One region of the Metabacillus schmidteae genome, then DNA from elsewhere that is predicted to be linked to it. Evidence: riboswitches for the same ligand, from Rfam matches in the RefSeq annotation. Region 1 holds a riboswitch; each other region holds the start of a gene.
What was found. A riboswitch is a leader RNA that binds a small molecule or an ion and turns the genes downstream of it on or off. The one in region 1 is predicted to bind S-adenosylmethionine.
Positions count from the first base shown of each region.

Region 1 (10,452 bases):
TTGATCATTATATTGGTGTTGCAACTACAAGAGATTGTCCTGAAAACTTTTCTCAACTTGAGGTTCCAGCTTTAACTTGGGCTGTGTTTGAGTCTGTTGGACCATTTCCAAATAAGCTTCAGGAAACATGGGGGCGCATTTATTCAGAATGGTTTCCATCTTCAAGCTATCAACAAGTAGAAGGGCCTGAAATCCTGTGGAATGAAAACAATAACTACTCATCACCAACATTTAGGAGTGAGATATGGATCCCGATTCAAAAAAAATAAAAAAGAAATTACGAGGTTCAAAGTCCATTCTCTCTTCCTATGCATAGGATATTCCTAGAACCTAGGAAAGGAGTTGAGGTAAATGTATTTTGTTCCTTATGTGCATCAGAATCAATATCCATACTATGCTCCAGCACCGGTGCCTAACTATGGAGGGCACTCAATATATTGGCCATACCCTGATGTAACAGAACAATCAAACTCAAATCATTCATATCGATTTTCAAATCCGAGAGTGGCAATTGCAGACTATGGAACGAAACCCTATGTCGTAAACATTAATGAGGCAACAAAGCAAAATAATACATTTCGAACTGCTATATGGACAGGTAAACATCTCCAAGTTACATTAATGAGCATAAACGTCGGCGAGGATATTGGCTTGGAAATCCATCCAAATGAGGATCAGTTTCTCCGGATTGAACAAGGACAAGGAATTGTTCAAATGGGGAAAAGCAAAGAAAATTTAAACTTTGAACGCAATGTCTATGATGATTCAGCAATCATGATTCCAGCTGGAACATGGCACAATTTAACGAATACAGGGAATGTTCCATTAAAGCTTTACTCAATCTATGCCCCTCCGCACCATCCATTTGGGACTGTTCATGCTACAAAAGCCGAGGCGATGGCAGAGGAAAGAAACCGAAGCTATAGAAGACCGTAAAATAGAGCACCTTACGGAATACTCTATCATGATAATTTCTAGCAATGAAGCGATCCTTATTTAAAGGGTCGTTTCGCTGTGTTCGTTAGGAAATTATAAAATTCCTGAACTGTGATAAAGGCGCTTGCGCGTTTGTTCATAGTTCATTCATAAAATAAATTGCTTAACATATATCAATCCTTCATACTAGAAAAATAAAATAATAGAAAAGGGGTGCAGGACTATGGCTGTGGTGAAAAAGAAGCCTACCCAAAAAAGCAAAAAAGACATAAGCTTCATGCAAAAACTCCGCCCGATTTTTTTGATCATTTTTTGCTTATTTATTGTTTATGTTTATTATCTATCTACAATAGATCAATTACTTCCGCAAATAATAAAAATCTTTTCTGCCCTTATATCGTATGCTCAGTCAATTCCTACATCGATTTTGCTGATCATCGGTTATACTCTTATTATTTTTTATGTGGGTTTTATAGTAGGGAAAAAAGCTTAAATCATAAATGGGAGATTTACATATGTTGTTGGTTTTATTATTAATGATAGGTTTAGTTGGAGGTATGCTTGGGAGCCTTGTAGGATTAGGGGGAGGTATCATTATTGTGCCTGCTCTGTTATTTATTGGTACATATACGAACCTATTGCCTTCCATTACACCACAATTTGCTGTGGGGACCTCGATGTTCATATTAATTGTGACAGGTTTATCCTCTACAATTGCGTATATGAAGCAAAAAACAGTTTACTTTAAAGCAGGCATTATCTTTTTTATCGGAAGTGGACCGGGAGCTTTAGTTGGAGCTCTTGTAAATAAAGAGATTGAACTGAATCAATTTTATATATGCTTTGGTATATTTGTTATTTTCATTTCCATCCTCCTAAGTGTTCAAAAGTACATAAAGCCTAAAACGAATCAAGTAGGCTCTGTTCATATCTTTGAAGATAAACAAGGGATAAAACATACATTATACTTTCAACCTGTTTTAGCAGTTGTGATTGCATTTATTGTTGGGGTTTTGTCTGGTTTATTTGGGATTGGTGGAGGTTCTTTAATGGTCCCGACGATGCTTCTATTATTCCGATTTCCTGCTTCAATAGCGGTAGCAACATCAATGTTTATGGTGTTTTTGTCATCGATTATTGGCTCAATTACACATATTCAACTCGGCAATGTTGACTGGTTATGGATCTTGGGATTAGCACCTGGAGCATGGATTGGCGCAAAACTTGGTGCTTATATTAATGGTCGTTTAAAAGATGGGACAGTTGTTGTAATACTAAGACTTGTGTTAGTAGTGGTTGGAATACGGTTAGTTTTTCAAGGTTTATAACGATCAATTAATGGGAATTAAATCCTTTATGTATAAACATGAAGGATTTTTTTGTTGTCGAATTGATCAATCATTGTAGATAAATTCAAAAAAGAACGGAAAGACTACTTAGTAATCAATTCTATCAAAATGATGTATGACTTATGGAGGTCGGAAAATGGATCATTCAACTTTTGTCTTATTTGGTGCTACAGGAGATTTAGCAAAAAGAAAAATCATCCCGGCCTTATTTGAGTTGTTTCTTCACCAAAAGCTGCCAGCCTCATTTTCAATCATAGGTTCAAGTATTACGGAATACACGGATGAGGAATTTCACAATTATGTACAACAATCTATTGAAACATACTCAGATCATTCAGCAAGTGACCCAAAAATGAGTGGTTTTTTACAACTTATTCGATATTGTAAGGTCGATGTGACACAAGGTTCAGAATTTGAAAGATTATTATCATTAATAAAAGCTCGTGAAATTGAGTTACATATCCCAGGAAACAGATTGTTTTATCTTTCGGTAGCTCCACAGTTTTTTGAGATCATTGTTTTAAAGCTGCAAGAGTCTAATTTAGTTCAAACAAAAGGCTGGAAGCGTCTCCTCATTGAGAAACCATTTGGGCATGATGTCACGTCAGCACGTGAATTGAATGAAAAACTTTCTAGTGTTTTTGATGAAGAAGAAATTTACAGAATTGATCATTATTTAGGCAAGCCAATGGTTCAGAACCTGGAAACATTGGAATTTGCAAATCCTGTCCTTCAAAGTTTATGGAACAATGAACATATCGCGAATGTCCAAATTACTGCAAGTGAAACAGTAGGAGTTGAGAAGCGGGCTTCCTATTATGACAAGGCAGGGGCGATTCGTGATATGGTTCAAAACCATATGATGCAGTTGCTGATGATGGTTAGTATGCATTTTCCTAAAAGCTTTTCTGCAAATACGGTACAACAAGAAAAGAGAAAGATAATGGAAGCTGTTCGTCCATTGAAAAAGGAAGACGTTTCTAAAGACGTTGTTAGAGGTCAATATGGTTCTGGAGAAATAAATAGTCAGCAAGTAATTGGATATAAGGATGAACCAAATATTGATCCATCTTCTATGACTGATACATTCATCGCTGCACGCCTTTGGATTGATGATCCGTTATGGAAGGGTGTCCCATTTTATATTCGAACAGGAAAGCGAATGAGAGAAAAATCCACTCGGATTGTGATTGAATTTAAAAATCTATTACCGAAATACGATGGAAAAACGGAGCCAAATCTATTGGAAATCGGAATTAACCCTGATACAGAAGTGTCATTCCAACTAAATAGTCGTAACCCTTTGAAAGAAGGGAAGATTGAACCGATCCATGTTGACTTTACACCTGAACAGAGTGACATTCCCGAGGCTTATGAAATTATATTGGTAGATGCATTAGAGGGTGATGCTACTTATTTTGCTCACTGGAAGGAAGTAGAATTATCTTGGCAACTTGTTCAACCAATTCTTGATGCATTTAAGGAAAATCTTGTCCCGCTTCATGAGTATCCATCTGGATCATATGGTCCAACTGCTGCACACAAACTACTTGAAGAAGATGGATTTGCATGGTGGTCAATTGACAACACAATTGAAAATGATATTCAAACTGAAAATAGATCTCAAAAGCTGAACAACAACAAGTAACCGTTGAGTCGGACTAATTAAAGGAGTGGTAGTAATGAAAGTAGGCTTAATTGGATTAGGTAAAATGGGGTTAAATATTAGTAAAAATCTCATCGATCACCAACATGAAGTGGTTGCGTTTGATATTAATGAAAAAACAGTAGATGAGATAAAACAATATGGTGCTCGAGGAACCTCGGATTTAAAGGAACTGGTACAGTCTCTTGAAAGTCCAAGAATTGTGTGGATCATGGTGCCACATAAAGTCGTTGATCAAGTGATACAGGATGTTAAGCCACTGCTATCTAGTGGTGATATCGTCATTGAAGCAGGTAATTCTCATTATAGTGAGTCAATGCGAAGATATGATGAGTTTAAGGAAGTGGGGGTAAGCTACCTTGATGTTGGAACATCAGGCGGGATGGAAGGTGCTCGCAATGGCGCAAATTATATGATTGGAGGCGACCAGGAGGCATGGGAGGTCGTTGAACCAATCTTCCGGGACACGGCAGTTGAAAAAGGCTATTTATATACAGGGAAATCAGGAAGTGGCCACTTCTTAAAAATGGTTCATAATGGGATTGAGTATGGAATGATGGCAGCTATCGGAGAAGGATTCGAGGTTCTAGAAAAAAGCCAATTCGATTATGATTATGAACGAGTAGCAAGAGTTTGGAGTAATGGTTCTGTCATTCGGTCATGGTTAATGGAACTTACAGAGAATGCATTTGCCAAAGATGCCAAACTACATGATATTAAGGGAATTATGCACTCATCTGGTGAAGGGAAATGGACGGTTGAAGAAGCGTTAGATCTCCAAGCAGCAACTCCTGTTATTGCACTTTCATTAATGATGAGATACCGATCGCTGGAAACAGATACCTTTACAGGTAAAGTTGTTGCTGCATTGCGAAATGAGTTCGGTGGACATGCGGTGGAAAAGAAATAAAGTAGTCGCTATGCCAAGGCATTTCTGCCAATTCAATTGGCATGTAAAAAAGCGTCCATCTGTCCCATGATCATCCTGGTCAGATAGACGCTTTTTATGTTTTACTTGATTTACTTTTTCATGTTTTGTTTTCGTCACTCTAGTGTTCATATCGGCTAATGCATATGTTCCTCGATTTAATACTGGATCTCTTTTACCTTCCCGCAATAATTTTTCTCTTTGCTTTTTTGCTTTTGATTTTGTCATCTGCTTCACTCCAATTTATAAAATTAATGTTCTCATTTCTATTATATTTTATACGAATATGTTTTGGTTAAACTAAAAGAAAGCTTATGTAAAAAAACTTTACCTCTCTAATGAGAAATAAAGTCTTATTCTCTGTAAGGTCATTTTTGAGAAGTGTCAGGCATAATCCAAACAACTTCACATAAGCGAACAAAAAAAGTAGATTCACGTTCTTGAAGAACAACATGATCTGGTTTTACATCCATAACAAGTCCAGCTACTCTTCCTCTTGTTGTTTCAAGTACTGCCCGCTTTCCAACTAATGTACTTGTTGCAGCATACACGTATGGTTCTACTACCATCACTTGCTTGGGCTGCATCATATTTTCCATGTGCATAGGCTGCTGCATCATATTCATATTGTCCATATGCATTGGCTGAGTCATAGTGTGATACATGTTATTCATTTATTATTACCTCCATCATCTGTTTTTCCCACAATCACAACATATTCAATGGTTTGGGTATTGCTATGGGTATTCACCCAATTCCAAAAATTCTATTAAGGATAAATATACTGTTACTTAATAGTTTATAAACTAGAAAATTTTACAATTAATGTTTGACATCTTACTTAAGGAAAGAGTATATTAATTGTATTAACTTAATATTTTGATATTTTCTTATCAAGAGAGGTGGAGGGACTGGCCCTATGATACCTCGGCAGCGGACTTTAATAAGTACTGTGCCAACTCCAGTAGCATGATGCTATAGAGATAAGAGGAGCAAGGTATAACTATGCTAACGAACCCCTCTTCTTATTTATGAAGAGGGTTTTTTAGTTTTAAGGTATTAAGTACTACAGTTAATTCGATTTGTTTATCGATATACATAGAAATTCTATACTGTAGGTAAATTTTTTAATAAGGGAGAGTTCTACATGACAAAAACATTAGTAAAAGCACCATTTAGAGCAGATCACGTGGGAAGTTTATTAAGACCGGAACGAATTCATAACGCTAGAAAAGATTTTCAGGCAGGAACAATTACAGCTCAACAATTACATGATATTGAAACAGAAGAAATAAAAAAAGTTGTAGACAAGCAAATTGAAGTTGGCCTGCAAGCTGTAACAGATGGAGAATTCCGCCGCAGATTTTGGCATACAGACTTTTTAGAGCATTTAAATGGTGTAGAAGGATATGTGCCAGGTCATGGGTTTAAATTCAATGGTGAAGAAACAGAAAGATACGATGTACGAGTAACTGGAAAAATCTCATTTAATCCGGATCATCCACACGTAAAAGAATTTATTGAATTTAAAGAAATCGTTGGTGATCGTGCGGTTGCAAAACAAACAATTCCTAGTCCTAACCAATTATTCAATGCAGGAATTCGCAATTTAGACATTTATCCAGACCTTGAAGAATATACAAATGATGTTATCCAAACATACCGTGATGCTATTAAAGCTTTTTATGATGCTGGTTGTCGGTACCTGCAGCTTGATGATGTATACATTGCAGGACTGAACGCACCGGAAATTCCGTTTAATGATAGTGGCTATTCTCGTGAACAGTTAATCGACTTAGCCTTACGAGTGGCAAATGGTGTATTAGAGGATAAACCGGAAGATCTTATTATTACAACACATCTTTGCCGTGGTAATTACCGTTCAACATGGGCATTTGAAGGCAGCTATGCTAAAATCGCGCCAACATTATTTGCAAAAGAAAAAGTAAACGGATTTTTCTTAGAATATGATGATGATCGTTCTGGAGATTTTGCACCGTTAGAATACATTCCAAATGGAGGACCACAAGTCGTTCTTGGGGTATTCACATCAAAGCATGGCAAGCTGGAAGATAAAGAAAACATTAAGGCACGTGTGGAAGAAGCAACAAAATATGTACCACTTGAGCAAATTTGTATTAGTCCACAATGTGGCTTTGCTTCAACTCATCATGGAAATATCCTAACAGAAGAAGAACAATGGGAGAAGTTAAAGTATATCGTTGATATTTCGAAAGAGATTTGGGGATAACATAATAAAAGCGAACATCAATTGATGTTCGCTTTTATTCATCTATTAAACTAATCATTACATATAATCGTAAACAGAATCTTCAAAATAGAGCCAGTGATAGTATTCAATTTGTGCATCTGACATTTCGGACACTTGTTTTTCACTAAATTTTTGTTTATCTAATAATTTATTCACTTTATAATCTCTGGCTACTTTGCTCATTTTAAAATCCTCCTTATGTATAAACCAAGACTTAATCTTTTGTTGTTATAATGTTGTAATCGCTTTCCTTAACTTCTTGTCTTTATTATATATCTCAAACTTAGATAAAACAAATATCAATTTGATATGATTTTGCGAAAACTAATATAGAATTGTTATTTATACATAGAGATGTAGTTTTATGGGTCAAGGGGACAGGTTCACTGTCCCTTTTTTTTACTTTGGGACAATTGACCTGTCCCCATGTCCCTTCATTCCATTTAATCCATTTTTTATTACATGATTAATGATTTCTGCCATTTCTTTTGGGGATTTATCCATACCTTGATTTAGCCATGATTTAATCGTATAGATACTCCCGCTAATAGTAAAAATACTTAAATACATAGACATTTCCTTACTTAGTTGTTTATCAGCTTTCCAGTTTTTCATAAAGATATCCTGTGCAAATTTGTTTTGAAATGTCGTGTCTACTTTTTCATTAAGAAGTGTCTGACACACCTCGTGCTTTGATGCGAAGTATTCCAATAATTTCTCAATCATCTGGAGATCGTCTTGATCATTTTCAAAGTTACACTGATGTAAATACCCAGCCATATCATCAATCAACTCATTTTCTATTTTGTCAAGAAGATCAAACTGATCTGTGAAATGAGAATAGAATGTAGATCGATTAATATCAGCCCATTCACATATTTCTTTAACTGTAATAGAGGAAATCTGTTTTTCCTTTAATAGTTGCATAAGACTATCCTTTAATACCATTTGCGTATATTTTTTACGTCGATCCAGTTTTGAACTAGACATAAAAATCACCTTTTCATATGCATTATCCAACATATATTGTAAATATGTTGTTCAACTAACGGATGTTAAATAACTGATTGTTGAATAGCCAACACCGTGTCAATATAATGATAGGGTGAACATGAAAAAAAGGCAAGAGAGGGTGAAAACTTATAAATAGTGCAGCACGAATTATTAAACATAAAAAAGCAGTCGTCATTACATTTATGATCCTTACCATCATCTGTTCCTTGGCATCATTAACAGTATCAGTAAACTATGATATGACAGATTACTTGCCGGATGATGCACAGTCAACAAAAGCATTGGACATCATGGAGCAGGAGTTTGAGGGGGGTGTTCCGTCGAACCGAGTTATGGTTAATGATGTGACCATTCAGGAAGCTCTTGCTTTTAAAAAGGAATTAGCTGTGATTGATGGTGTGTCAGATGTTACGTGGTTAGATGATGCGATCGATATAAAAGCTCCACTCGAAATGGCAGATGAAGAGACTGTTGAAACCTATTATAAGGATGGAAAAGCATTATTTTCGTTTAGTATTCGCGATGGAGATGAAGTTGCCATAACAGATGAAATCTATAAGCTTATTGGTGAGGAAAATGCGATGGCAGGGGAATCTCTGAATACGGCCACACAACAAAAAATGGCTGGAACGGAATCTATGTATGCAGCTGCTTTGTTAGTTCCTATTATTATTATCATTTTAGTTGTTTCAACAACATCCTGGGTAGAGCCGGTGTTATTTTTAACAGCTATAGGTGTGTCAATCTTAATAAATATGGGTACAAATATGTTTCTCGGCGAAGTATCCTTTGTGACTCAATCTGTTGCTCCAATCTTACAGCTGGCGGTATCACTTGATTATGCGATTTTCCTTCTACATAGTTTTTCAGATTATCGGAAGAAAATAGCTGATCCACAAGAAGCTATGCAGCTTGCCATGAAAAAATCGTTCTCTGCGATCACGGCAAGTGCGTCAACAACCTTTTTTGGGTTTATTGCACTCTCGTTTATGAACTTTGAAATTGGTTCAGATTTAGGGATTAACTTAGTAAAAGGTATTTTATTAAGTTTCATTAGTGTAATGGTCTTTTTACCGGCACTTACGCTAGTGTTTTATAAATGGATTGATAAAACGCAGCATAAACCATTACTTCCTTATATAAAGAACAAAGGTAATGCAGTAATGAAAATGAAAATTCCCAGCTTACTTATTGTTTTTTTATTAGTTGTACCGGCATTTTTGGCACAAAGTCAGACAAATTTTATCTATGGAATCGGTGATCAACCAGAAGAAACAAGAGCTGGCAGCGATATAGTCAAAATTAAAGAGCATTTTGGTGAAAGCACACCACTCGTATTGCTGGTACCAAAAGGAGATATTGCGAAAGAAGAAGAGTTAGTTCAAGAATTAGAAAATATTGAGAATGTGTCCAGCGTACTTGCTTATGTAAACACTGTTAGTTCGGCGATTCCACCTGAGTATTTGGATCCTTCTGTAACAGAGCAATTTTACTCAGAAAATTATAGTCGATTAATTCTTCAAACAGATACGAAAACCGAGGGAGAAGAGGCGTTTAAATTAATTGATCAAGTCCATAGCAGCGCAGAAAAATATTATGATCATGTCTATTCAGTTGGTGAAAGCGTCACATTATATGATATAAAAAATACCGTTCAAAAGGATAATACGTTGGTGAATCTTTTGACCATTATTACGATTGCGTTTGTCCTGATCGTTACATTTAAATCGATCTCCATTCCAATCGTCCTGCTTTTGACGATTCAGACAGCGGTATGGATTAATCTCTCGGTTCCATATTTTACAGATTCTTCATTAGTTTATGTGGGATACCTGTTGATCAGTATTATTCAGCTTGCGGCGACAGTTGATTATGCGATTCTTTTAACAGATGCTTATAAAGAATATCGACAGGACATGACGGCACTCGAAGCGATGAAGAAAACATTAGATGAGAAGATTTTCTCTATTGGAATTTCCGGAGCTATTTTATCGAGCGTAGGGTTTATCTTATGGATTACATCCACAAATCCAATTGTTTCTTCAATCGGGTTATTGCTTGGAAGAGGGGCAATGCTTGCCTTTATTATGGTCGTTTTCTTCCTGCCGGCAATGTTTTTGGTTTTTGATAAGCTGATTGCAAAAACAACGTTAAAAGCAAACTTTTATAAGGAGAAGAAATGATGAAAAAAAGCATAAGTAAAATACTACTTGTCTTGACAACAACGATTATCGTCATACCTTCTATACAAGTTACGGCTGCTACAAATGACAGCAACTCAAATGCT
Region 1 covers NZ_CAESCH010000001.1:3,274,732-3,285,183, reverse strand. Annotated here, with positions in the region: gene HWV59_RS15845 (AraC family transcriptional regulator) at 1-269, shown strand, start outside; gene HWV59_RS15840 (cupin domain-containing protein) at 352-936, shown strand; gene HWV59_RS15835 (hypothetical protein) at 1,160-1,429, shown strand; gene HWV59_RS15830 (sulfite exporter TauE/SafE family protein) at 1,452-2,264, shown strand; gene zwf (glucose-6-phosphate dehydrogenase) at 2,422-3,933, shown strand; gene gnd (phosphogluconate dehydrogenase (NAD(+)-dependent, decarboxylating)) at 3,968-4,861, shown strand; gene HWV59_RS15815 (YuzF family protein) at 5,248-5,553, opposite strand; SAM riboswitch class I at 5,767-5,869, shown strand; gene HWV59_RS15810 (5-methyltetrahydropteroyltriglutamate--homocysteine S-methyltransferase) at 6,027-7,130, shown strand; gene HWV59_RS15805 (hypothetical protein) at 7,188-7,334, opposite strand; gene HWV59_RS15800 (TetR/AcrR family transcriptional regulator) at 7,551-8,141, opposite strand; gene HWV59_RS15795 (efflux RND transporter permease subunit) at 8,348-10,348, shown strand; gene HWV59_RS15790 (coiled-coil domain-containing protein) at 10,348-10,452, shown strand, end outside.

Region 2 (10,452 bases), 1.8 Mb from region 1:
GAAGAAGGTGTGGATTATACCATTCGAAAAAATGAAATGTTGGTTTTATTACCGAACAAGCACCACTATCCATTAAAAGCAACAGATGAAATAACTAAATTTTATTGGATTCACTTTTATACCACTGGCCATTACGTACAAAGTCATCAAGCCAAACAACTGGAGTCAAATATCCCAATTCCTTCGCTTCATTTTCATAATAAATTCCATACCATTCATCTATCTAAAAAATCTCAGCTTATTGATACGGATGAAATCTATCAGAAAATACAAGAGTTACTAGCTGGAACGACAAAAAAGGATACAAATATATCTTTTTGGGATTTACAGCAACGTTTTTTTTCTCTCATAAATCTCTTAGATGGACAACAACACGCAAAAGATTCGAGCGTATTAATTGCCGAGAAAGTCGAACAATTTATTCGTGAACATTTTCAAGAAGATATTACAAATGACACGTTAGTTACTAAATTCAATCTACATGAAAACACACTTGCCAAATATTTGAAGCAGTATTACGGATATACCCCTATGGAATATTTAAAGGAATATAGGTTAGAACATGCCAGGAATCTTCTAATTAAAACGGATTATCCTGTAGAACAAATAGCGGAACTATGCGGGTATAAATGGGGACCTTATTTTTCAAGATCATTTAAACAAAGATATAATATTTCGCCACTTAAATATCGAAAAAATCATATAGGGAAAGAGTAAGGATTATTTCAGAGCTTTAATTGAAACACCTTGGTGAACACGAAAATATCAGTATGAAATTCAATAACATTCTAATATTATTGGGCGTAATACTTTACAATCCCATCTGTTATACTATTAAAATTGATATTGGAAAGAGGAGAGAATTACATGTTAGTCGGTCATATAAAGGAAATTATTCGCCATCCGGTAAAATCATTTCGTGGAGAAAGTGTCCAACAATCTAAAATAATGGACTATGGTCTATATGGAGACCGCAGTCATGTTTATTTAGATGAAACAAAGAAAGGAGATTTCTTAACCATCACATATTTCAATGAAATGGTTCGATATGAAGCAAAATTTGTTGGAGAAGAATCGATGGATGAATATCCCAAAGTTGAAGTAATCACACCTGAGGGTAAGGTTTTTGATTGGGATGATCAAGAATTAATTAGTGAAATGGAAAACAAGTCGGAACGAAACATTTCTACTAAAAAATATACTCCTTCACATGTCCCAATTGGACCAATTGCTGAAGAACATGTTCTACTTGCAACAGATGCCTCATTACATAAATTGCAGGAACTATGGGGGAAAGATGAAGTTGATTCAAGACGTTTTCGTCCAAATTTATTTATTTCGTTAAAGGATAAAGTGCCTTTTATTGAAGAAGAATGGATGGGCAGACGTATTAAGATCGGAACTGAAGTAGAAATGAAATTCGTTGAGTATTGTAAAAGGTGTATGATTATTACTGTTAATCCTGAAAATGCCGAACGAGATCCGAGTTTACATAGGACGGTTATAAAAGAAAGAAACAATATTTTTGGTGTTTATGCTTCTGTAGTTAAAACAGGGGACATTCATGTAGGGGATGAAATTCATCTTCTTGATTGAATTTTATGATTTCTGTGAATTATTGAGAAGATGTAGAGATAGGTTACAAACTCAAGTTCGTATAGCTAAATAAATACTGGATAATAGAAGGGGGATAGGAAAGAGAATATTCCCTATTATTCTATTAATTTACCTTCAATTTAACACAGTGAACGTCTTAAACCTTTGAAAGTACGGGAATAAGACGTTTTTTATTATGTCAGAAACGAACGAAAATAAAATAGTTACCTATTGTTCCCTAAAACCTATTATAATTAAAACTATTAAATCTGAATATTTAAAAAAGGAGAGTTATTTGTAAACGTTTACTGCATATTTAATAGGAGGATAACGAAATGAAAGTGATTAACCCGATGAATGTTATTGATAATAGTAAAATTTCTTCGTTTCACGTATGGCTTATTGCCTGGTTGTTTTTAGTTATTACATTTGATGGATATGATGTTGTTGTATATGGTGCGTCTGTGCCTTCCTTAATACAGGAGTGGGGGATTTCAGATGTAACAGCTGGTGCAATAGGAAGTTACACGGTTATTGGAACAGCACTTGGGGCAGTTATATTTGGGATGCTGTCTGATAAAATTGGCCGAAAAAAGATCATTTTGCTTACAACGTTCTTATTTAGTTTCTTTACTATGTTATCTGGTTTTGCAACAGGTCCAATTTTATTTGCCGTATTTCGAATAATTGCGGGGGTAGGTCTAGGTGGAGTAATGCCTAACGTTATTGCTCTCGCTACTGAGTTTTCTCCCAAAAGGGTGAGATCTGCCATTGTTTCTTTTATTTTCTGCGGCTATTCAATTGGAGCACTTTTAGCAGCACTTACAAGCCGGTCCCTACTACCAACCGTTGGATGGGAACCTGTTTATTGGTTAGCTGGTATTCCACTATTGTTTATTCCATTTTTAATGAAAAGTATTCCGGAGTCGGTAGGATTTCTTATTGAAAAAGGTAAGGTTGAAGAAGCCAAAGAAACGCTAATGAAGGTTGATCCAAGTTTGAGTGCAGGAGGGGAATTCGAATTTGTTAAGCCGCCGGCAAAAGAGCAGGGCTCACCAGTTGTGAAGCTTTTTGAAGATAAAAGAGCGTTCAGTACGATTATGTTTTGGATTTCCTGTTTTAGTGCCTTTGTTTTAATTTATTCAATGAACACATGGCTGCCTCGACTTATGATGCAGTCAGGTTATGACCTTAGCTCAAGTCTTGCCTTTACTGCTGTAATGCAGGTAGGTGCTATTATAGGAACGATTGTTTTCGGTCGTTTGGTGGACAAAATTGGATTTAAAAAGGTTCTTGTTCCATTATTTTTCTGTGGAGCAATTGCGTTATCCTTTATTGGGTTGACAAATAGCATGGGAATTGCCTTTATTTTAATTGCGATTATTGGTGCAGCTTCAGTAGGAGTGCAAAATATTTCTAACGCCTTTGTTTCACAGTACTATCCGTCCAGTATGCGCTCTACAGCAATTGGAAGTACGATGGCCTTTGGTCGTATAGGGGGAATTGTTGCACCAACCTTTGTTGGATTCCTATTAACGATGAATCTATTGCCGCAATTTAACTTTGTCGCAATTGGAGGAGCAGCGTTACTTGGTGGTGTTGCGATGTTATTTGTTCAGGAAAAGCACGGAAATTATTATGAAGCAAAAGAAGAGATACACCCAGAGAATCGTCCAGTGAAAGTGGCGAAATAAGTTTGTCATTTTAAAGGGGTTTTCTTTACTTACTATTTTTCGAGAAATGATAGATTTGTTGTTTCAAGTTTTAGTAGTTGGATTGACAATAAAAGACGAAAGGAAGGTAACAGATGGAAACAACATTTCTTTTTAAAGCAAATATTGAGGTGGCAGATCCAATTGAAGTTGGTGATGTTGGAACAGGGATAAGAAGAGTCATACCAATTATTGGGGGAGCGTTCGAAGGCAATGGGATAAAAGGGAAAGTCCTTTCAGGAGGGGCTGATTACCAGATGATAAGATATGATGGTGTAACAGAGGCGCTTGCTCATTATGTGATTGAAACGGATGATGGCATCCCTATCTATGTGATTAATAAAGGATTCAGACATGGTCCTAAGGATATTATTGATAAAATCATTCGTGGTGAGCAGGTTCCAGACGGTTCTTATTATTTCAAAACAACTCCAACCTTTGAAACAAGCAGTGAAAAGTACTCTTTTTTGAATAGAATGATTTTTATTGGTGAAGGCATTAGAAGACCAAATGATGTACAAATTTCATTTTATCAAATTCATTAATCTTTACATCTAGCACATGTAGGTGAAATGCTCCGCAAAACAAGACAGATATTAGATGATTATAAAAAGGGAAGCTATTTATAATTATTGATGTAAGTTTATGTTTTTTTATGTAATAATTATTTTGTGAAATGTTAATTTTGCAATTCATACATAGTGAAAGTGGGAATCATAATGGCAAAGGGAACACATACAGTAGAAATTCCAGTAGATGTACAAGCAGTTTGGGACTATGTCAGTGATCTTGAAAAATGGGCAACATCGGTACCAGCCTATAAAGAACATGAAATCATAAATGACAAGCAATCAATTTGGACATTTGAAGGTAATGTGAAAGGTATTAAAAAAACAATAAAAGCGCAGGTAGATATTACCGAATGGAATGAACCTTCAAATATAAAGTTTGAATTAAAAGGTTTAACAGATAATTTTACAGGAAGCGGTCACTTTACTGCAGAAGAAGTTAACGGTAAAACAACAATGACTTGTACGGTGGACGTCCGTGCAGGAGGATTATCGGGTGCAGTGATATCACCAATTATTAAATGGGCTGTTCCAAAAGTAGCATCTCGTTTAACAGAATCTATTGCACGTAAAATTGCCGTTTTGGCATAGTATTAGAGTTTTATTAGAAATTCAAAATGGCGGAAATGGAGGGACTGTCCAAAATAATGGATGGCCCTTTTTTCAGTATTTGATTGCTTAAGTATAAATAAATATGTAAAAACCAAATAAAGGTAGATTTGAGTTCATCTGTATCTTTTAGAAGGGGAAAAGTGGATAAAGCATACGTAAAAAAGAAATGTGAATGCTTTTACAGAGGTAGCAAGTACAAAGCCATATGCAAAATCCAAATAAAGGGAAAAATGAGCTCGAAAGCTGTGGGTTTTGTAAAAATAAACCATTTCTGTATGCTTATAAGGTGAAAAAGAGAAAAAAGCATACGTAAAAAAGAAATGTGAATGCTTTTACAAAGGCAGCAAGTACAAAGCCATATGCAAAATCCAAATAAAGGGAAAAATGAGCTCGAAAGCTGTGGGTTTTGTAAAAATAAACCATTTCTGTATGCTTATAAGGTGAAAAAGAGAAAAAAGCATACGTAAAAAAAAATGTGAATGCTTTTACAAAGGCAGCAAGTACAAAGCCATATGCAAAATCCAAATAAAGGGAAAAATGAGCTCGAAAGCTGTGGGTTTTGTAAAAATAAACCATTTCTGTATGCTTATAAGGTGAAAAAGAGAAAAAAGCATACGTAAAAAAAAATGTGAATGCTTTTACAAAGGCAGCAAGTACAAAGCCATACGCAAAAACCAAATAAAGGCAATTTCGAATTTTAAGTTAAACGAACTAAACCATCCTAATAATGAATAAGGATGGTTAAAAAAATATTTAAACTAACATAGAGAAATACGCATTAATAATTCATGTATTCACTAATTGAGGAAAAAACATCCCTTCTATATCTCTGTCGCAATTTCTTTCCTATTAGGAGCTAGCGGTGGCTGTTCGAGCCATTTATTTTGAACCATTAAATCAAACCACTTCTTTGTTACCATAAGATTTTTCAGAATGGTTGACTCATAAGTCGTTACAAGATCTGTTCGCATAGCTGATGCTAAACCTGCCCCATGATAGTTTTGGGCTGCTTGAAATAAAAAACCAACATGATACAAGATTAGTTTATCTGAAAAAGGAGATTCAGTTGAGGTTGTCACTTCGGTTTCCCAAGATTTTGGAACAGGTAAATTATCCCTTTGCATAATTTTGGAAAAATCCTTTATTTGTTCGTCAGCAGTATTCTCGGAATCAGTTAAAAACTTCCTTACTTCTTTTGATTGAGTGATTTGACTAAACGCAATAGAAAGTGTTTTCGCCATTATGCTCTTTTTAAGGTTTAAAGAAATACTAATGATTTCGGTTGCTGCTAATTTTCTACCCTTACCGAAAAATCCATCTGTGAAATCCTTGCTGGAAATATATTCAGGATTTTTATTGGGATATAATAAGGGATCTCTTTGAAAATTTCCTTTTTCAAGCAATAACTCGATTGTTTGATGATACATGTTTTTAGCGTCATTATCACATGAATCGTAAAAATCCCTTAAGTCTTTTCTAACTGATATAGCCAGTGAAGTACTGTGCCCAAGTAAACCATGTAATGTCATAATATGTAAGTAATTTAGGCAGAATATATCTGAAAACAGTCTTGGCTTATCTTTAAAAAGATCAGATTCATTAAATCCAATTGGAACTGGAAACCCCTCGTTCTCGATAAAACTTGCGATTTGTTTCTTTTGTTTTCCGAAAGTATTTATGGCATCTTCAAAAATTTTTTTAATTAGCTCGTCTTCAATAATAGAAACCATATATTGATTTACCACATCAGTCATTGTACCGTTTACATACTCTCCCCAAAGTGAACCTATCTCCGAAGATGTGAGTTTTAATTTATTACCATCCACAATATCACCTCATGTATAATGATTTCCTAATTCATTAGGTCTTATGAGCTTAACAATTAATTTGAGCTAACAAATCACTGTGGAAACAAGTTCTAATATTAAGTGTTATTGCACTTCAAACAGGAGAGGGCTCTTTTTTTATGTAATTTTAGGTTACAATTAATTCATCCAATTCATTTAAAGAAGGTGTTAAGATGATTATCCTTTTTGGTATGTTAATATTTGCGGGAATTTTTGCTATATTTGATGCTTTAAGAAAGGTAAATAATAATATTTTGGACCAAACAGAAGAGATAAAAAAGTTACGTGAAGCCATAATAGAGAATAAGAAATGAATGATGAAATGGTTGAATGCGAGCTGCAATGATAGATACAAAAAAGTTTTGGGTACAAGAAGCCATACATAGAAGTAAACCTTAATAATTTAGTATAGATTGAAATTGTAAAAAATATATATAAAGGGGGATGTTAGTCTAATAAGATAGTAACAGGGTTGTGTTATTTATGAAAAGTCTTTAGGAAGAAGGATCGCCTCTTTTTTTTATGTGTATGTAATCATTTAATTGTAACTACATAATTGTTAGTCTTTTTTAGGTGGTGAATCATTTGAATTTGTATTTTTATATAACAATAATTATTGGGTTTTCTCTTATATACTATGGATATGTTAGGAAAATAGATAATGATTTAAAAAAGAAAAAATTAGAGATAGAAGAAAAAAAGATAGAATTAGAAATTAAGAAATTAGAACTTGGTTTAGAGAGTAAAGACCATGGTGAAAAGCGTTAGATGTACTATTGATTTTCAACAAAATTGTAAACACGAAAGAAGGGAATGGTATTTTTTCGTACTCCCTCGTTTTCGTGTTCTTCGGTTCTTTTGCTTGTTAGGCTTTATCTACAAAAGATTTTAATAAATCATTTTGGAATAATAATATGATCATGACGGAAGTGAGATATTCAGTTCTGTCCAGAACCAAAAACTATCCAGAAAAATTTTGTTGATATAGCAATAAATATCATGTAATCTTTTATACTGTGACAAAAAAATAGATTTTTCTTCTTATCAAGAGAGATGGAGGGACTGGCCAGATGAGATCTCGGCAGCGGAACTTAGTGATTAAGTTGCTGTGCCAATTCCAACAAGAAAGGCTTGATAGATGAGAAGAGTATTTTATAGATATAAGGCCTCTTCTTGTTTTTATGAGAAGCGGCTTTTTTGTACTATCAGAAAGTACATAAATTTTTATGGATGATAGTATAAGAAAAACTAAGGCTTTGGCCATTAGGACTTGGCGACAAGCCAAGTTTTTCTAAGAAGATAAGAAAGCATAAAAGTTTGTGCGTAGTTTTAGTGTCTAGCTCGAGCCGATAGGCGGGCGCCTTGAGTTTTTCTTATGGGGCACAGAATGGTCAAAAGACCCGTCCCATTTAATATTTGGAGGTGGAACAATGAAAAAAGGTAATCCATGGGCGCTAATCCCATTTGTTGTGTTTTTGGTTTTATTTATTGGTTCAGGAGTTATTACAGGTGATTTTTATGCCTTTCCAGTCATAGTAGCCATTGTGATTTCGGGTGCTGTTGCTCTGGCGATGAGTCGAAAAGAATCGTTTTCGCGGAAGGTTGATATTTTTTGCCAAGGTGCAGGTAATGTAAATGTCATGTTGATGGTTCTTATTTTTCTTTTGGCTGGGGCTTTTTCAGAAACAGCAAAAGGCATGGGGGCAGTAGACTCCACTGTTAACTTTGCTTTATCGGTTGTTCCGCAAAACTTGCTTGTTGTAGGCTTGTTCATCATTGCCTGCTTTATCTCCCTATCCATGGGTACGTCGATGGGAACGATTGTGGCATTGGCGCCAATTGGAGTTGGGATAAGCGAACATACCGAGCTTTCAATTGCTTTAGTAATGGCGGCGATTATTGGAGGTTCAATGTTTGGCGATAATTTATCCTTTATTTCAGATACAACTATCACTGCGGTTCGTTCACAAGGCGTACAAATGAAGGATAAATTTAAGGTGAATTTTTGGATTGTGTTGCCGGCAGCCATTGTAACAGGCATTATTTTAGGTGCTATTACAATGGGTGAAACGGCACAAGTAGAGCATTTAAGCTATAATTGGGTAAAAATTGTTCCCTATGTTCTGGTCATTATTTTTGCGTTAGCTGGAATGAACGTTTTCCTTGTTCTTGCATTAGGGACTGTTCTCGCGGGAGCTGTTGGCTTAGCGGATGGCAGCTACCATTTAATGAGCCTTTTGCAAACGATTGGCGAAGGAATGGCAGGCATGTATGAAATCGCCTTTCTTGCGATATTAATAGCTGGAATGGTGGAGGTTATTAAATTTAACGGCGGAATTGACTTTCTGCTTCACCTTGCGACACGAAGAATTAAATCGAAAAAGGGTGCAGAATTTGGAATTGCCGGTCTTGTGAGCTTAACTGGTCTATCCACGGCCAATAATACGATTGCAATTCTGATCGCCGGTCCGCTTGCAAAAAATATGGCTGATCAGTATGGGATTGACCCGCGAAAGTCAGCAAGTATATTAGATATTTTCTCCTGTGCGATCCAGGGCCTTCTGCCATACGGAGCACAACTTCTGGCAGCTGCAAGCGTCGCGGGAATATCACCAGTAAGCATCCTGCAATACTCATTCTATCCAATTCTTATAGGAATCTGTGGAATTATCGCTATCCTCATTGGATACCCGACAAAAAAGAAAGCTTGATTTTATATTTTAAAGCAACGGGGGCATGTCCCCCGGTTGAATTAATAATAAAGTAAAGGTTCGTGCATTAGGTATTATCAAGTTGGAAGTAGCAATAGGAACAGAGAGAGCAAGCACTTATTAATCTTCCAAATATAGATTTCGTGTGAAGTATTGATTAACACAACTAAATAGGAATTGTTAAAACGTCTTAGATCCTTGATAGTGCAGGAGCTGAGACGTTTTTTTATTAAATGAGGAACGAGCGAGAAATGTTTTAACACGTTAGGGAGGAAGAATCATTAGAGATTCTATCTGTATCTCTTTCTTCCACAAAAGGGCCATTATATGTAGTATGGTTTTGGACCGTAATTAACGTTAATAAAGTTACAAAAACAGCCTATTTCCTATCTTTGTTTACTAGTTATATATAGTTATTAATTATAGTTTCCAACGTAAACAACGATAGGACTTTACTTGGAGGGGTGGGTATGATAGGCTGATACGCCACTGAAACACCTGCTTCAGCCTTTCAAGACCAATCATGACCACAGAGGCTCCAAGTCAAGTCCTTAAACGGCTTATCTATGGTTACATGTAAATAATGATAAATGGTGCACCCTATCAATGTTTTTGAACAGATACTACATATAAGCGCCCGATTGTTTAATACCGCTTTTAAAGTAAAGGGGATATTATAAAGGTCTATACTTAAACTACTTGGCAGGTTAATTGGAATTAAATCGAAATAATGGTAAAAAAAACTATATGTGTTAACTTATATATAGGTAATTATTTACTTTTAAGGGGGAGAAAAATGAATAAAACTCGAACAATTATTACATTTGTGAGTAGTTTTCTTATTTTTGCTGTTGGCGTGTTTAGAATACTTACTGAATCTCTTACTTTTACACCTTTGTTTGTAGCATATATATTTGTAATTGCTGGTTTAATTGGAGTTGTTGCAAGTGGAGTAAAACTAAAGAAAATTGAAAGCTAATTAATCTGCTAAAGAGGTTAATGATAAAAAATGTTTTAATAAAAGGAATAGGTTAGGTATTGAAATCTATGGGCTAAGAAAGGGAGAATATGTATTCATTACTATTTTTTGTAGTTTTAATTGCATTAATCATTTTAATTATTATAAAAAGACAGAACAAAAAGGTAGTCTTAATTTTAACTGCAATATTAATTTTGCTTCTTATTGGTGGACTTATGTTTGTAAGGGATGTTGTACAAAATTTTGCACCATAACTTATTCAAGTAACGGGCGCATATATCAAACAAGAGATGCGCTTATTTTTGTTATGGGCCCAGATTGTCGAGTAACAACAAAAACAAAAGTATTTAAAGGGATATTGAAATTGTGCTACGCTGTAATATATATGTAGCAGATGGGTGCGTTTAACTAAATTATTTTGGATTT
Region 2 covers NZ_CAESCH010000001.1:1,463,679-1,474,130, forward strand. Annotated here, with positions in the region: gene HWV59_RS07035 (helix-turn-helix transcriptional regulator) at 1-717, shown strand, start outside; gene HWV59_RS07040 (MOSC domain-containing protein) at 868-1,596, shown strand; gene HWV59_RS07045 (MFS transporter) at 1,932-3,290, shown strand; gene HWV59_RS07050 (DUF3237 domain-containing protein) at 3,404-3,853, shown strand; gene HWV59_RS07055 (CoxG family protein) at 4,028-4,468, shown strand; gene HWV59_RS07060 (DUF3231 family protein) at 5,311-6,315, opposite strand; gene HWV59_RS07065 (hypothetical protein) at 6,510-6,650, shown strand; gene HWV59_RS07070 (hypothetical protein) at 6,922-7,104, shown strand; SAM riboswitch class I at 7,375-7,481, shown strand; gene HWV59_RS07075 (Na+/H+ antiporter NhaC family protein) at 7,767-9,047, shown strand; gene HWV59_RS07080 (hypothetical protein) at 9,844-10,026, shown strand.
Region 2: linked by a shared signal. The riboswitch ahead of HWV59_RS07075 (Na+/H+ antiporter NhaC family protein) and the one ahead of HWV59_RS15810 (5-methyltetrahydropteroyltriglutamate--homocysteine S-methyltransferase) in region 1 are both predicted to bind S-adenosylmethionine.

Region 3 (10,452 bases), 1.2 Mb from region 1:
TTTTCTACAAAAAACCATTACACATCGCTGGAGAGACATTTTATTAGCATTTACAGCTGGAATTATGATGACTGCTGCGATGTTAGGCTTAATACCGGAATCTTTAAAATATGGCGGGTTGGTAGAGGTATGCATCGGAATATTTTTAGGTGTTTTAGTACTGACCTCTCTTGAAAGAGCCATCCCTCATATTGATTTAGAACATACCAAAAGTGGAATAAAATTTGATGAAAAGGCATTGCTCATCGTTGCGGCAATAACGTTGCATAATATACCTGAGGGATTATCTGTTGGGGTTAGTTATGCATCTTCTGTAAGTGAAAATGAAACCGGAAATTTAATTGCTTTTGCAATTGGATTACAAAATGCCCCTGAAGGCTTTTTAGTTGCTCTGTTTTTAATCAATCAGAGTATCAAAAAAGGAAAAGCATTTCTAATTGCGACCGCTACTGGAGCTGTAGAAATTGTCGCATCGTTACTTGGATTTTATTTAACTAACTATGTGGAGTTTCTTGTCCCATATGGTTTAGCCTTTGCTGCTGGAGCGATGTTATTTATTATCTACAAAGAGCTAATACCAGAATCCCACGGTGATGGAAATGAACAGTTTGCCACCTACTCTTTTATTACCGGTATTCTTTGTATGGTCATCTTAATCAATAGCTTTTAATCCAATTAAAAAATACAGTGCTCCCACTGTATTTTTTGATTAATATGAGTACGTATCTTGAAGTGAAAACATCTTCATCTTTGGAACAAAATGCTGAAACGGTCCTCGTTTCGGCTTTTTTTCATCTATTAAAATCTGTTGATACTCGTTTAAAAGCACGTCCAAATCTTGACTGCATTTCACAGCTAAATCACTTGTATAGCCTTCTCTGTTCGCGGTTTCAATCATTTCTTCTCTTTTATTATTTATTAGCTCGAGTAAACTAGTTTTCATACGGTCTGTATTATTCATCACATAGCCTCCTAGTTATTCATTTATATGGAATCTAGGACTTCAAATAGTGTGTTTTATCAAAATCCATTTAATTATGACAAGAATTATTACAGAATTTATCAAATCTGTAAAGCCTAACGCAAATTTAGACATATTTCGCATAATAAAATATGACAAAATTGTAAACATATTCACTTTAACTTGGCTTATATGTTTTTATTCCCACATTATGTATTTTCTAAACTTCCATTTTTTTTACACATTTATTGTTCTAAATTGGTTATGTTATAAAAAAAGTTTGTTTTAGCATAAATTTTTTTACAATCATTCCAAAATTGATCAATAAAGGAGTATTACATATGAAAATATTCATGGTCTTCTGTTTTCTTTTTGTCAACTTTACACCTCATTTGCTATCTGAAACTTCTCAACATACAAGTCCAAAACAAGTAGCCATCGTTATTGATGACTTTGGAAATGACATGAAAGGAACGGAGGAAATACTATCCTTACCTATCCCTCTAACAGTTGCCGTTATGCCTTTTATGTCCACAACTAAAAAAGATGCAGAAATTGCTCATCAAAAAGGACATGAAGTCATTCTTCACCTTCCAATGGAACCATTACATGGAAAAAAAAGCTGGTTAGGACCTGGAGCGATAACAAGTGATTTATCTAATGAGGAAGTACGAGAAAGAGTCACGAAAGCAATAGAAGACGTTCCACATGCAGTTGGAATGAATAATCATATGGGATCTAAGATTACGGCTGACCCTCGTATAATGAGAATTATTTTGGAGGTATGTCAGGAGAAAGGATTATATTATTTAGATAGTAAAACAACTGGAAAAAGTGTTGTAGAAAAATTGGCAACTGAGTTAGGGGTCCCTTATTTAGAAAACGAAATGTTTTTTGATGAACAATATACAATAAATCATATTGTAAGACAGGCTAATATTTTATTAAACCGAATTGAGAATGATACTGAAATTATCGCTATAGGTCATGTTGGGATTGCCGGAGAAAAAACAGCATCGGTTTTAAAACAATATGTACCAAAGGTCTTAGAAAAGGCAAAACCTGTAACATTATCCGAATTATTTATTCATCCCGAGGATGTGACAAACTTTCAGTAGTAAACAAAGGGACTGTGCTACAATGAGGACAATCCCTTTGTAACAGTTATTTTGTTTTATCAATACGGTCGATTGCTGTAACACGGAAATCTTTATCTTCTAATTTTTTTACAACTTTTTGAAGTTTTTCATCAGTTAAATCACCAGAGAGATTTAAAATAATCCTTCTAATATACTCGTCACCGTTGTCTAACGTTAACAAACCTTCAATATTGATATCTTTTACAGCTGTTACTAAATCCTTTATAGCACCTTTATGTTCCTTCGTACCAATCGTTAGAAGAACTCCACCCGTTTTCATACCGAAGGAATCTTCGAGTACATCCATAATGTTAGAATGGGTAATAATTCCGGAAAATTCATTATGCTCATTCTTCACAGCTAAGAAAGGCAACCGGCGGATCGTTAAAAATGTCTTAAAGAATGAATCGTCTTCATATATGTAAGCATCTTGATTTTTAATTAATGGCTCAATAAAATCTGTTTCCTTTCCATTATGCTCAACAAAATGCTCTAATAAATGAACTTTATAGATAAATCCAACAAACGTTCTCCCTTCATCCTTTAGAACAGGTACAGACCTATATCCTATTTCCTTTAAATAGTCATATGCTTCCTTGACAGTCCATTGGCTATCACAATACTTTACTTCCGCTTTCTTCACGAAATGATAACGCACCTTCATGACACAACCCCCTTGTAGTGTGTTTGATTAGAATTTATCATAGCCCTCGTTATTAGTAAAGGTCATGTGCAAATCCTTCTTTAGAACTTGTTGTATATGATACTCCGTAAGCTGTTGCATTATCATTCCCTCTTACATATAATAAAGATAACCAAGTCGGAAAGGGTGAATGTTGAGACAATGAAGTTCTAATCTTGTTTTTCAGGCTATTATTTTTCATTTATTTAATTTGAATCTTAATATTACCTAGAGAAATTGGATTAGTCTGCATTCTTCAACATTATACATCCTATATGAACAAAATAATGTGTTCTTTTATTTACAGGAAACACATATTTTTTGCATAGGAATATGTATTTTTAAGAATGACTCTCTAGGGCTAGGGGGGCTTTTTTTATGCTTACAGTACGAAATATACACAAACATTTTGGTGATCAACAAATAATAAACGATGTTTCCTTTGAAATTAAAAAACTAGATCGAATTGGTCTAGTTGGTATTAATGGAGCAGGGAAATCAACACTTGCTAACTTGATTTACGGCCTAATAGAACCTGATAGCGGTTCAATATTAAAATCTCCTGCACTTAAGATTGGTTATTTAAAGCAATCTGTTGATTACCAATTAGCAATCAACACAAATCTTTCAAGTGAATTCCTTGAAAAGACAAGTGAATTAGGACTATCTAAATATCGAACCTGGGAAAATGAACGTCTCTCACATTTAAGTGGTGGTGAAAAGCTCAAAGTTGCCTTAGCTGAAGTTTGGGCAAGTCATCCACATATTCTTCTACTTGACGAACCAACAAATCATCTTGATTTTCAAGGGATCAATTGGTTAGTGGACCAACTTGAATCATTCAAAGGTGCAATTGTTATTATATCTCATGACCGTTACTTTTTAGATCAAACTGTTAGTCAAATATTTGACCTGGAGAACGGTAATCTTACTGCCTATGAGGGAAATTACACGGGATTTTATGAGAAAAAGAAAAAAAATCGAGAAATTCAATTACATCATTATCAGAGCCAGCAGAAAGATATTGCGAGAGTTGAAGAGCAATTGGATCAATTGCAACAATGGGCTGGTAAAGCTCATCGAACAATGCGTGACCAAGAAGGCATGAAAGAGTTCCATGGTGTAAAAGCTAAAAAACTTGATCGTGCAGTGAAATCAAAAATGAAAAGGTTAAAAAATGAATTAGATAAAAACAAGGTTGAAAAACCATCTGAAGATAAATCCCTGTCCTTTCAATTTAAAGCAAATGGAAAGAAAGGGAACCGAATCATTGAGGCAAAAAATCTTACGAAAACTTTTCAGAACAGGATGTTGTTTCAGCAAAGTCAATTTTATATTAAGCATGGAGAAAAAATTGGTGTTTATGGACCAAATGGTTCCGGGAAAACAACATTATTAAAAATGTTGATTGGAGAAGAACCTATCACATCAGGTCACTTAAACATTAGCTCCTCTCTTAACATCGCAACCTTAAGCCAAGATGTTGCAGACATGGACGTTTCACAAACAGGCTTAGACGCATTACAAATTTCAGATCGGACACAGTTATTAAAAGCAAGAACAACTTTGGCAAATATGGGTATGGACGCTAAAAAGCTTAATCAGCTTGTTGGAACATTAAGTCTAGGCGAACGGACAAGAATTAAGTTAACAAGCATGCTAATAAATGAGTACGATCTCTTAATCCTGGATGAACCTACGAATCATTTGGATTTAGCAAGTCGAAATCAATTAGAGCTAACATTAAAAAATTTTACAGGAACGATTCTTGTCGTTTCCCATGATGTTTATTTCTTACAACATGTTTGTGATAAGTTGCTAGTTTTCGAAGACAAAAAAATTAAACGTGTAGAAATGTCGATTGAAGAATATGAAAAAAAACGAAATACTCCCAATAAAACCTCCTTATCTAACGAAAAGGAAGTTGAAGAAGAGTTATTGCGAGTGAACACAAAAATCTCTGAAATACTCGGAGAGCTAAGTTTATTAACTCCAGATTCTGATAAATATGTTGGATTAGATAAGGCGTTTCAAAACTTAATAAAGAAAAAACAATGTTTATTAAAAAAAGCGGAGAATTAATATTCCTCCGCTTTTTCATATTACTTTGTTAATTCTTGTTCCTCTTGATAAGGATGTGCCACCCATCCTTCTGTTTCAATAAATAAACGAACAGCCACAACTTGGCGATCTTCCATTAATGTAAAGAAATGTGGATTTCCTTCTGGCACAGAAATAACATCTCCTGCTTCCAATTCTACATCAAAGTATCCTGTTTGATCGTCACCTTTAATAATAAAGATCCCATGACCGGCTGTAATAGCACGAACCTCATCTTCTGTGTGTGTATGAACATTTTCAAACTTCTTAAGTAACTCTTCAAGGTTTGGTGTTGCATCTGATAATGCCACGATATCCCAAGTCTTGTAGCCTCTTCTTTCAGCTAAATCTTCAATTTCAGCTTTGTAAGCTGTCAAAATTTCTGATTTCTCTTCATCACTAAGAACGAACTTCTCAACTAAATGTGATGGAAGCTTACTCATATCCCAATGCTCATATAGAACACCTTGTTTTTCTAAAAATGCAGAAACCTGCTCTTGACCTTCAATTACTTCTTTTGTGTTTCTTACTTTAATAACTGCCATGATTGTCTCCTCCAATTTCTAATGTGATTGTACACTTTCCTAACGAACGGCCTTTAATGCCATCAGTTTCAAATGATAGGAAAATAAAAATTCACTAGCTTCTAAGAATTTCTTTGCTTCTAATGCATCTCTTCCCCAGACAGTAATACCATGATTACGGATAAGGACAGCACCTGCATCACCTCTAACATATTCACTAAACTCCTGAGCCAATGTAGGAATGTGTGCGTGATTATAAATAATTGGAATTGTGAATTCGGCATCCTCATCCCATAAACCATACGCTTTAATGATTTCTTGACCTTTAAACGTGATCTTTCCCTGATCACCATAAAGTTCAGAAATTACGTTGTTATCAACGGTATGTACATGAAGGCTGCAACCTGCACTCGTTTTATTAAATATTTCAACATGTAATAGCGTTTCAGCAGATGGTTTTAAATGAGTGTCCTGAACAGGTTGACCCTTGCCATCAACAAGTAAAAAATCTTCATTCGTTTCCTTTGTTTTATCCTTTCCACTTGCCGTAACAAGAAATGAAATTGGATCACTATTCACTTTTATAGCCAAGTTTCCACTTGTTCCTGGGAACCACTCTCTCTTTGCCAGCACCCTTTTAATATCAGCTAATTCTTCCCAGCGTTGATCTAGTAAACTCACACACTCTCCTCCTCTATCTGGTCAAGAATGTTCATCACATCATAAAATGTTGTAAACGATTGATGTGGCAGCCCTAACTCTTTACATTTTTCTAGTAACAAATCTCTAGCAATTACAAAATCCGCTAATTTTGCTGCCTGTAAATCTGTTATTGAGTCACCAATTACAATTTTCTTCTGATCCTCATGTGTCAGCTGACGAATAAGTGACGGCTTACAGCACCCACATTCATTCGTACAATATTCATCACAGTTATTTGGCCATTCAATCTCTATATTTTCCTTAGAGAAATTAGCCACATTACAATAAATTTGATCTTCATGAACCAATCCGTCAAGAAGCGGATAAACAAAAAAGTCAATTCCTCCACTAACAACATAAAGTGGAATGTTTTTGTCTTGTGTATATTGAACAAACTCTCGAAAACCTGAACGGATCTCTGCATGATTTAGGATATACTCCACAATTTGAGCCTTTGATGAGGAAGGAAGTAATTGAAACATCTTCCCTACCCCTTCTTTAATGGAAATATTCTGAGAGAGCACTCCTTCTTTAAGAGCATCCCATTCAGGTGGAGCAAATTTTTTCATAATAGCTATGATGTTATCTGTCTCTGTGATCGTCCCGTCAAAGTCACAAATAATTACTTTGTCACTCATTTGCTCACCTCTTTGGCACCCCAAAGATTAATGGCAAGCTTAAGATCTTCGCTTGTTTCAGATGCTTCCTTCAGTGTGATACCGGAAAGGGCAGCATCGATAGCTGCGCGGAAAGCTTGTCCTCCACCAATCGCTCCGTTAGGATGTCCATGGACTCCACCACCGGCATTAATAACGGAATTAAGACCAAAATCATTCACTAATAATGGAACTAAGCCAGGATGAATGCCTGCAGACGGAACCGGGAACGATTGCTTAAATCCTTCTTCTTTCAAGCAAAACTCCGCAATTCCAAGTGCTTCCTTTCGATCCAGTGCTACACTTCCATAAGGAGAAGGGAATAAAGAGAAGTCTGCTCCAGACATTCTAACTAACTTCCCTAATAACAATGAGCTTGAAAATCCATAAAGGTTAGATGCAGTTGAAGCACCACTTACAGCAGGATGCGCCATAATTGGAATCGTAATTTCCGGGTCTTCCGCTATACTTTGCATTACATCCAGTCCATAAGCAAATACATTAAAAAGCAATACACTAGCACCAAGTTCAGTGGCTCTTTTCGCTTTTTCCTTCAGCTCAAATGTTTTACCTGATAAGTTAACTGCGTATAACGCTTTGTGTCCTGTTTCTTCAAATACCTGATGTAACACTTCTTTACCAGCTAAGATTCTATCTTCAAAAGGTGTTAAAGGATTCTCAAAAAGAATTTCATCATCTTTTACTAGATCAACCCCACCTAATACCTGCTGCTTTAACTGATCCTTTAAATAAACAAGATCTCTGCCAATGACACCCTTAAAAATACTCATAAGTAGTGGTCGATCATGAACACCAACTAATTCCCGTATTCCGGAGACACCGAATTTTGGTCCCGGGAAAGCCTTTTTCAATTCTTCAGAAACCTCTAAGTCAAGCAGTTTCACTTCACCATCAAGAGATAGTTTTCCGAAAACTGTCGTTAAGATTGCAGGTAGATCATGACTATAATTTAAACTCGGATAAGCAATTTTAATAATTCCTTTAGTAACAGCTTTCCCAAGATATTGATTTGTTTTTTCGCAACTTTCAAGCTGACTGACTTCTAATACACGACCTTTATGGGCTTTTAATTGTTCTTGTTCAAGCAAGGGAAGATCGGTCCATGAACCAACCGTTAAGCCCAATGCAATCCCTTCGGCTTTTTTGTTTAAGTCACCTTTTGCATCGTGTACAAGATATGTAGCAATAACTTCACTCACTGATAACCCTACTTTCTCAATACATCTGACATTTTCTGAATTTTTCTATTAATCATATTAATTTTAACATCTTTCATTCTATAATGCATTTGGATCCTTGGATTAATCTTGAACATTTCGTTTCAATTTTTGTGTCGCTTTCTAAGCATAAAAAACCCCTTTGAATAGGTCAAAGGGGTTTTGTTTACGTGCATTTGTAAAGACAAATTTCCCTTATCTATCAGCTTTAGCTGCAAGAATTAGCACCGTGCTTAACACGGAATGTTAAGTCGGTTGCCGGGCTTCATCGGGCTAGTCCCTCCACCTGCTCTTGATAAGAACGAAACGTTCATATTTTAAATTAATAAGATTATGACAGAAAAAAATATAATTTGTCAAGATTAGAAAATATTTAATTTTTTAATTCTTTCAACGGCTTCTCTTAATCTTTCTTCAGATGTTAGTAAACCAACCCTTACATACCCTTCACCATAATCTCCAAATCCTACACCGGGCGCTACTACAACATGTGCATTTTCAAGCAAATAATCTGAAAAGGCTTGAGAGGATTCAAATTGACTTGGAACTGGAAGCCATGCGAAAAATGATCCAGCCGGAGCAGTTACTTTCCATCCAATTTCAAGACATGCATCAATAAGAGCATTTCGTCTGGATTCATATAAAGCATTTAGTTCCTCAACACATGTTTGCGGGCTTAATAACGCATGTGCAGCTGCTTCTTGGATGGCACTAAACACACTCACATACATATGATCTTGAAGTAAGTTTAAAGCCTCAATTACAGAAGGATTACCAACTGCAAAGCCAATTCTCCAACCAGCCATATTGTAGGTTTTAGAGAAGGTATATATTTCAATTCCAACCTCTTTTGCACCCTTAGTTTGCAAAAAGCTCATTGGTTTTTTACCATCAAAGCCAATTGCTCCATATGCGAAATCATGGACAACACAAATATCATGATCGTCAGCGAACTGTACCGTCTCTTCAAAAAATTCTTCAGATGCTGTTGCCCCAGTTGGATTATTTGGATAGTTAATAAACATTAATTTCGCTTGTTCAATGACATCTTTTTCTATATTTTTATAGTTCGGTAAAAACTTGTTTTCTTCTAACAAGGGCATAACTTCCATTTTTGCACGAGCTAATTCCACCCCTGACCAATAATCAGGATAACCTGGATCAGGCACTAGTACTACATCTCCTGGATTTAGGAGACATTGAGGAACCTCAACTAAGCCTGCTTTACCACCAAATAGGATTGCTACTTCAGTTTGTGGGTCAATCTCTACTCCATATTCCCTTTTGTAAAAAAGAGCAACTGCTTCCTTTAAAAAGGATTGACCACGAAACGGAGAATACTTATGGTAATTTGGGTTCTTTACTGCTTTTTCCATTGCTTCAACAATATGTGCCGGTGTTGGTCTGTCTGGATTTCCTTGACCTAAATTAATAACATCGTGACCTTGCTCAATGATGTTGTTCACTTTCGCAACAAGGCTTGCAAAAAACTGCTTCGGTAATGTATTTAATAATTCAGATTGCTTAAATTTTTTCATTTTTAACACCTACTCAAAAAATTCTTGAAATTCTAGTCACAAATAATATATCGTTAGATACAACTTGTAAAGTAAAAAATTTTAATTGAAGGTGTGAACCAAATGAAACCTATCATTACATGTATTCAATTAGACATCAAATTCGGTGATCCGGATTTTAATTATCAACAAGTAGAAAAAAAGATTGCCCAAGCTGTACAACAAGAACAATCAACTACGATTGTCTTACCTGAACTATGGACAACGGGTTATGATCTAACTCGCTTAGAAGAAATTTCCGATGAAAATGGTGAGAAGACAACCTCCTTCCTACAGGAGCTTGCAAAAAAATATAACGTTCACATTGTGGGTGGGTCAATTGCTAAAAAAATTGACAAGCAGGTAACCAATACAATGCTTGTTGTGGACAATACCGGACAGTTAATCCATGAATATAGTAAACTTCATCTTTTTAAGCTTATGAACGAGCACCACTACTTAACTGCAGGGAGTGAAAAAGGTTTATTTGACCTTGGTGGTATGAAAAGTGCTGGAGTCATTTGTTACGATATACGTTTTCCGGAATGGATTCGCGCCCACACCACAATGGGAGCAGAGGTGCTATTCGTTGTTGCAGAATGGCCAATGCCCCGCCTTAATCATTGGAAAACACTCCTACTCAGTAGAGCCATAGAAAATCAATGTTATGTTGTAGCATGCAATCGGGCAGGAACTGACCCTGACAATGAATTTGCCGGGCATTCACTAATTATTAACCCTTGGGGAGACATCTTAGCTGAAGCAGATGGAAATCCAGGTATGATTTCAGCCGAGTTGGATATTGAAATGGTGAAAAAAGTTCGCAATCAAATTCCTATTTTCGATGATCGTCTCCCACATCATTATCTCTAATTTAAAAATATTTAGGCAATT
Region 3 covers NZ_CAESCH010000001.1:2,106,307-2,116,758, reverse strand. Annotated here, with positions in the region: gene HWV59_RS10085 (ZIP family metal transporter) at 1-670, shown strand, start outside; gene HWV59_RS10080 (aspartyl-phosphate phosphatase Spo0E family protein) at 710-961, opposite strand; gene HWV59_RS10075 (divergent polysaccharide deacetylase family protein) at 1,303-2,079, shown strand; gene cbpA (cyclic di-AMP binding protein CbpA) at 2,126-2,764, opposite strand; gene abc-f (ribosomal protection-like ABC-F family protein) at 3,161-4,864, shown strand; gene HWV59_RS10060 (1,2-dihydroxy-3-keto-5-methylthiopentene dioxygenase) at 4,885-5,427, opposite strand; gene HWV59_RS10055 (methylthioribulose 1-phosphate dehydratase) at 5,467-6,087, opposite strand; gene HWV59_RS10050 (2-hydroxy-3-keto-5-methylthiopentenyl-1-phosphate phosphatase) at 6,084-6,746, opposite strand; gene mtnW (2,3-diketo-5-methylthiopentyl-1-phosphate enolase) at 6,743-7,984, opposite strand; SAM riboswitch class I at 8,195-8,304, opposite strand; gene HWV59_RS10040 (pyridoxal phosphate-dependent aminotransferase) at 8,365-9,540, opposite strand; gene HWV59_RS10035 (carbon-nitrogen family hydrolase) at 9,643-10,431, shown strand.
Region 3: linked by a shared signal. The riboswitch ahead of mtnW (2,3-diketo-5-methylthiopentyl-1-phosphate enolase) and the one ahead of HWV59_RS15810 (5-methyltetrahydropteroyltriglutamate--homocysteine S-methyltransferase) in region 1 are both predicted to bind S-adenosylmethionine.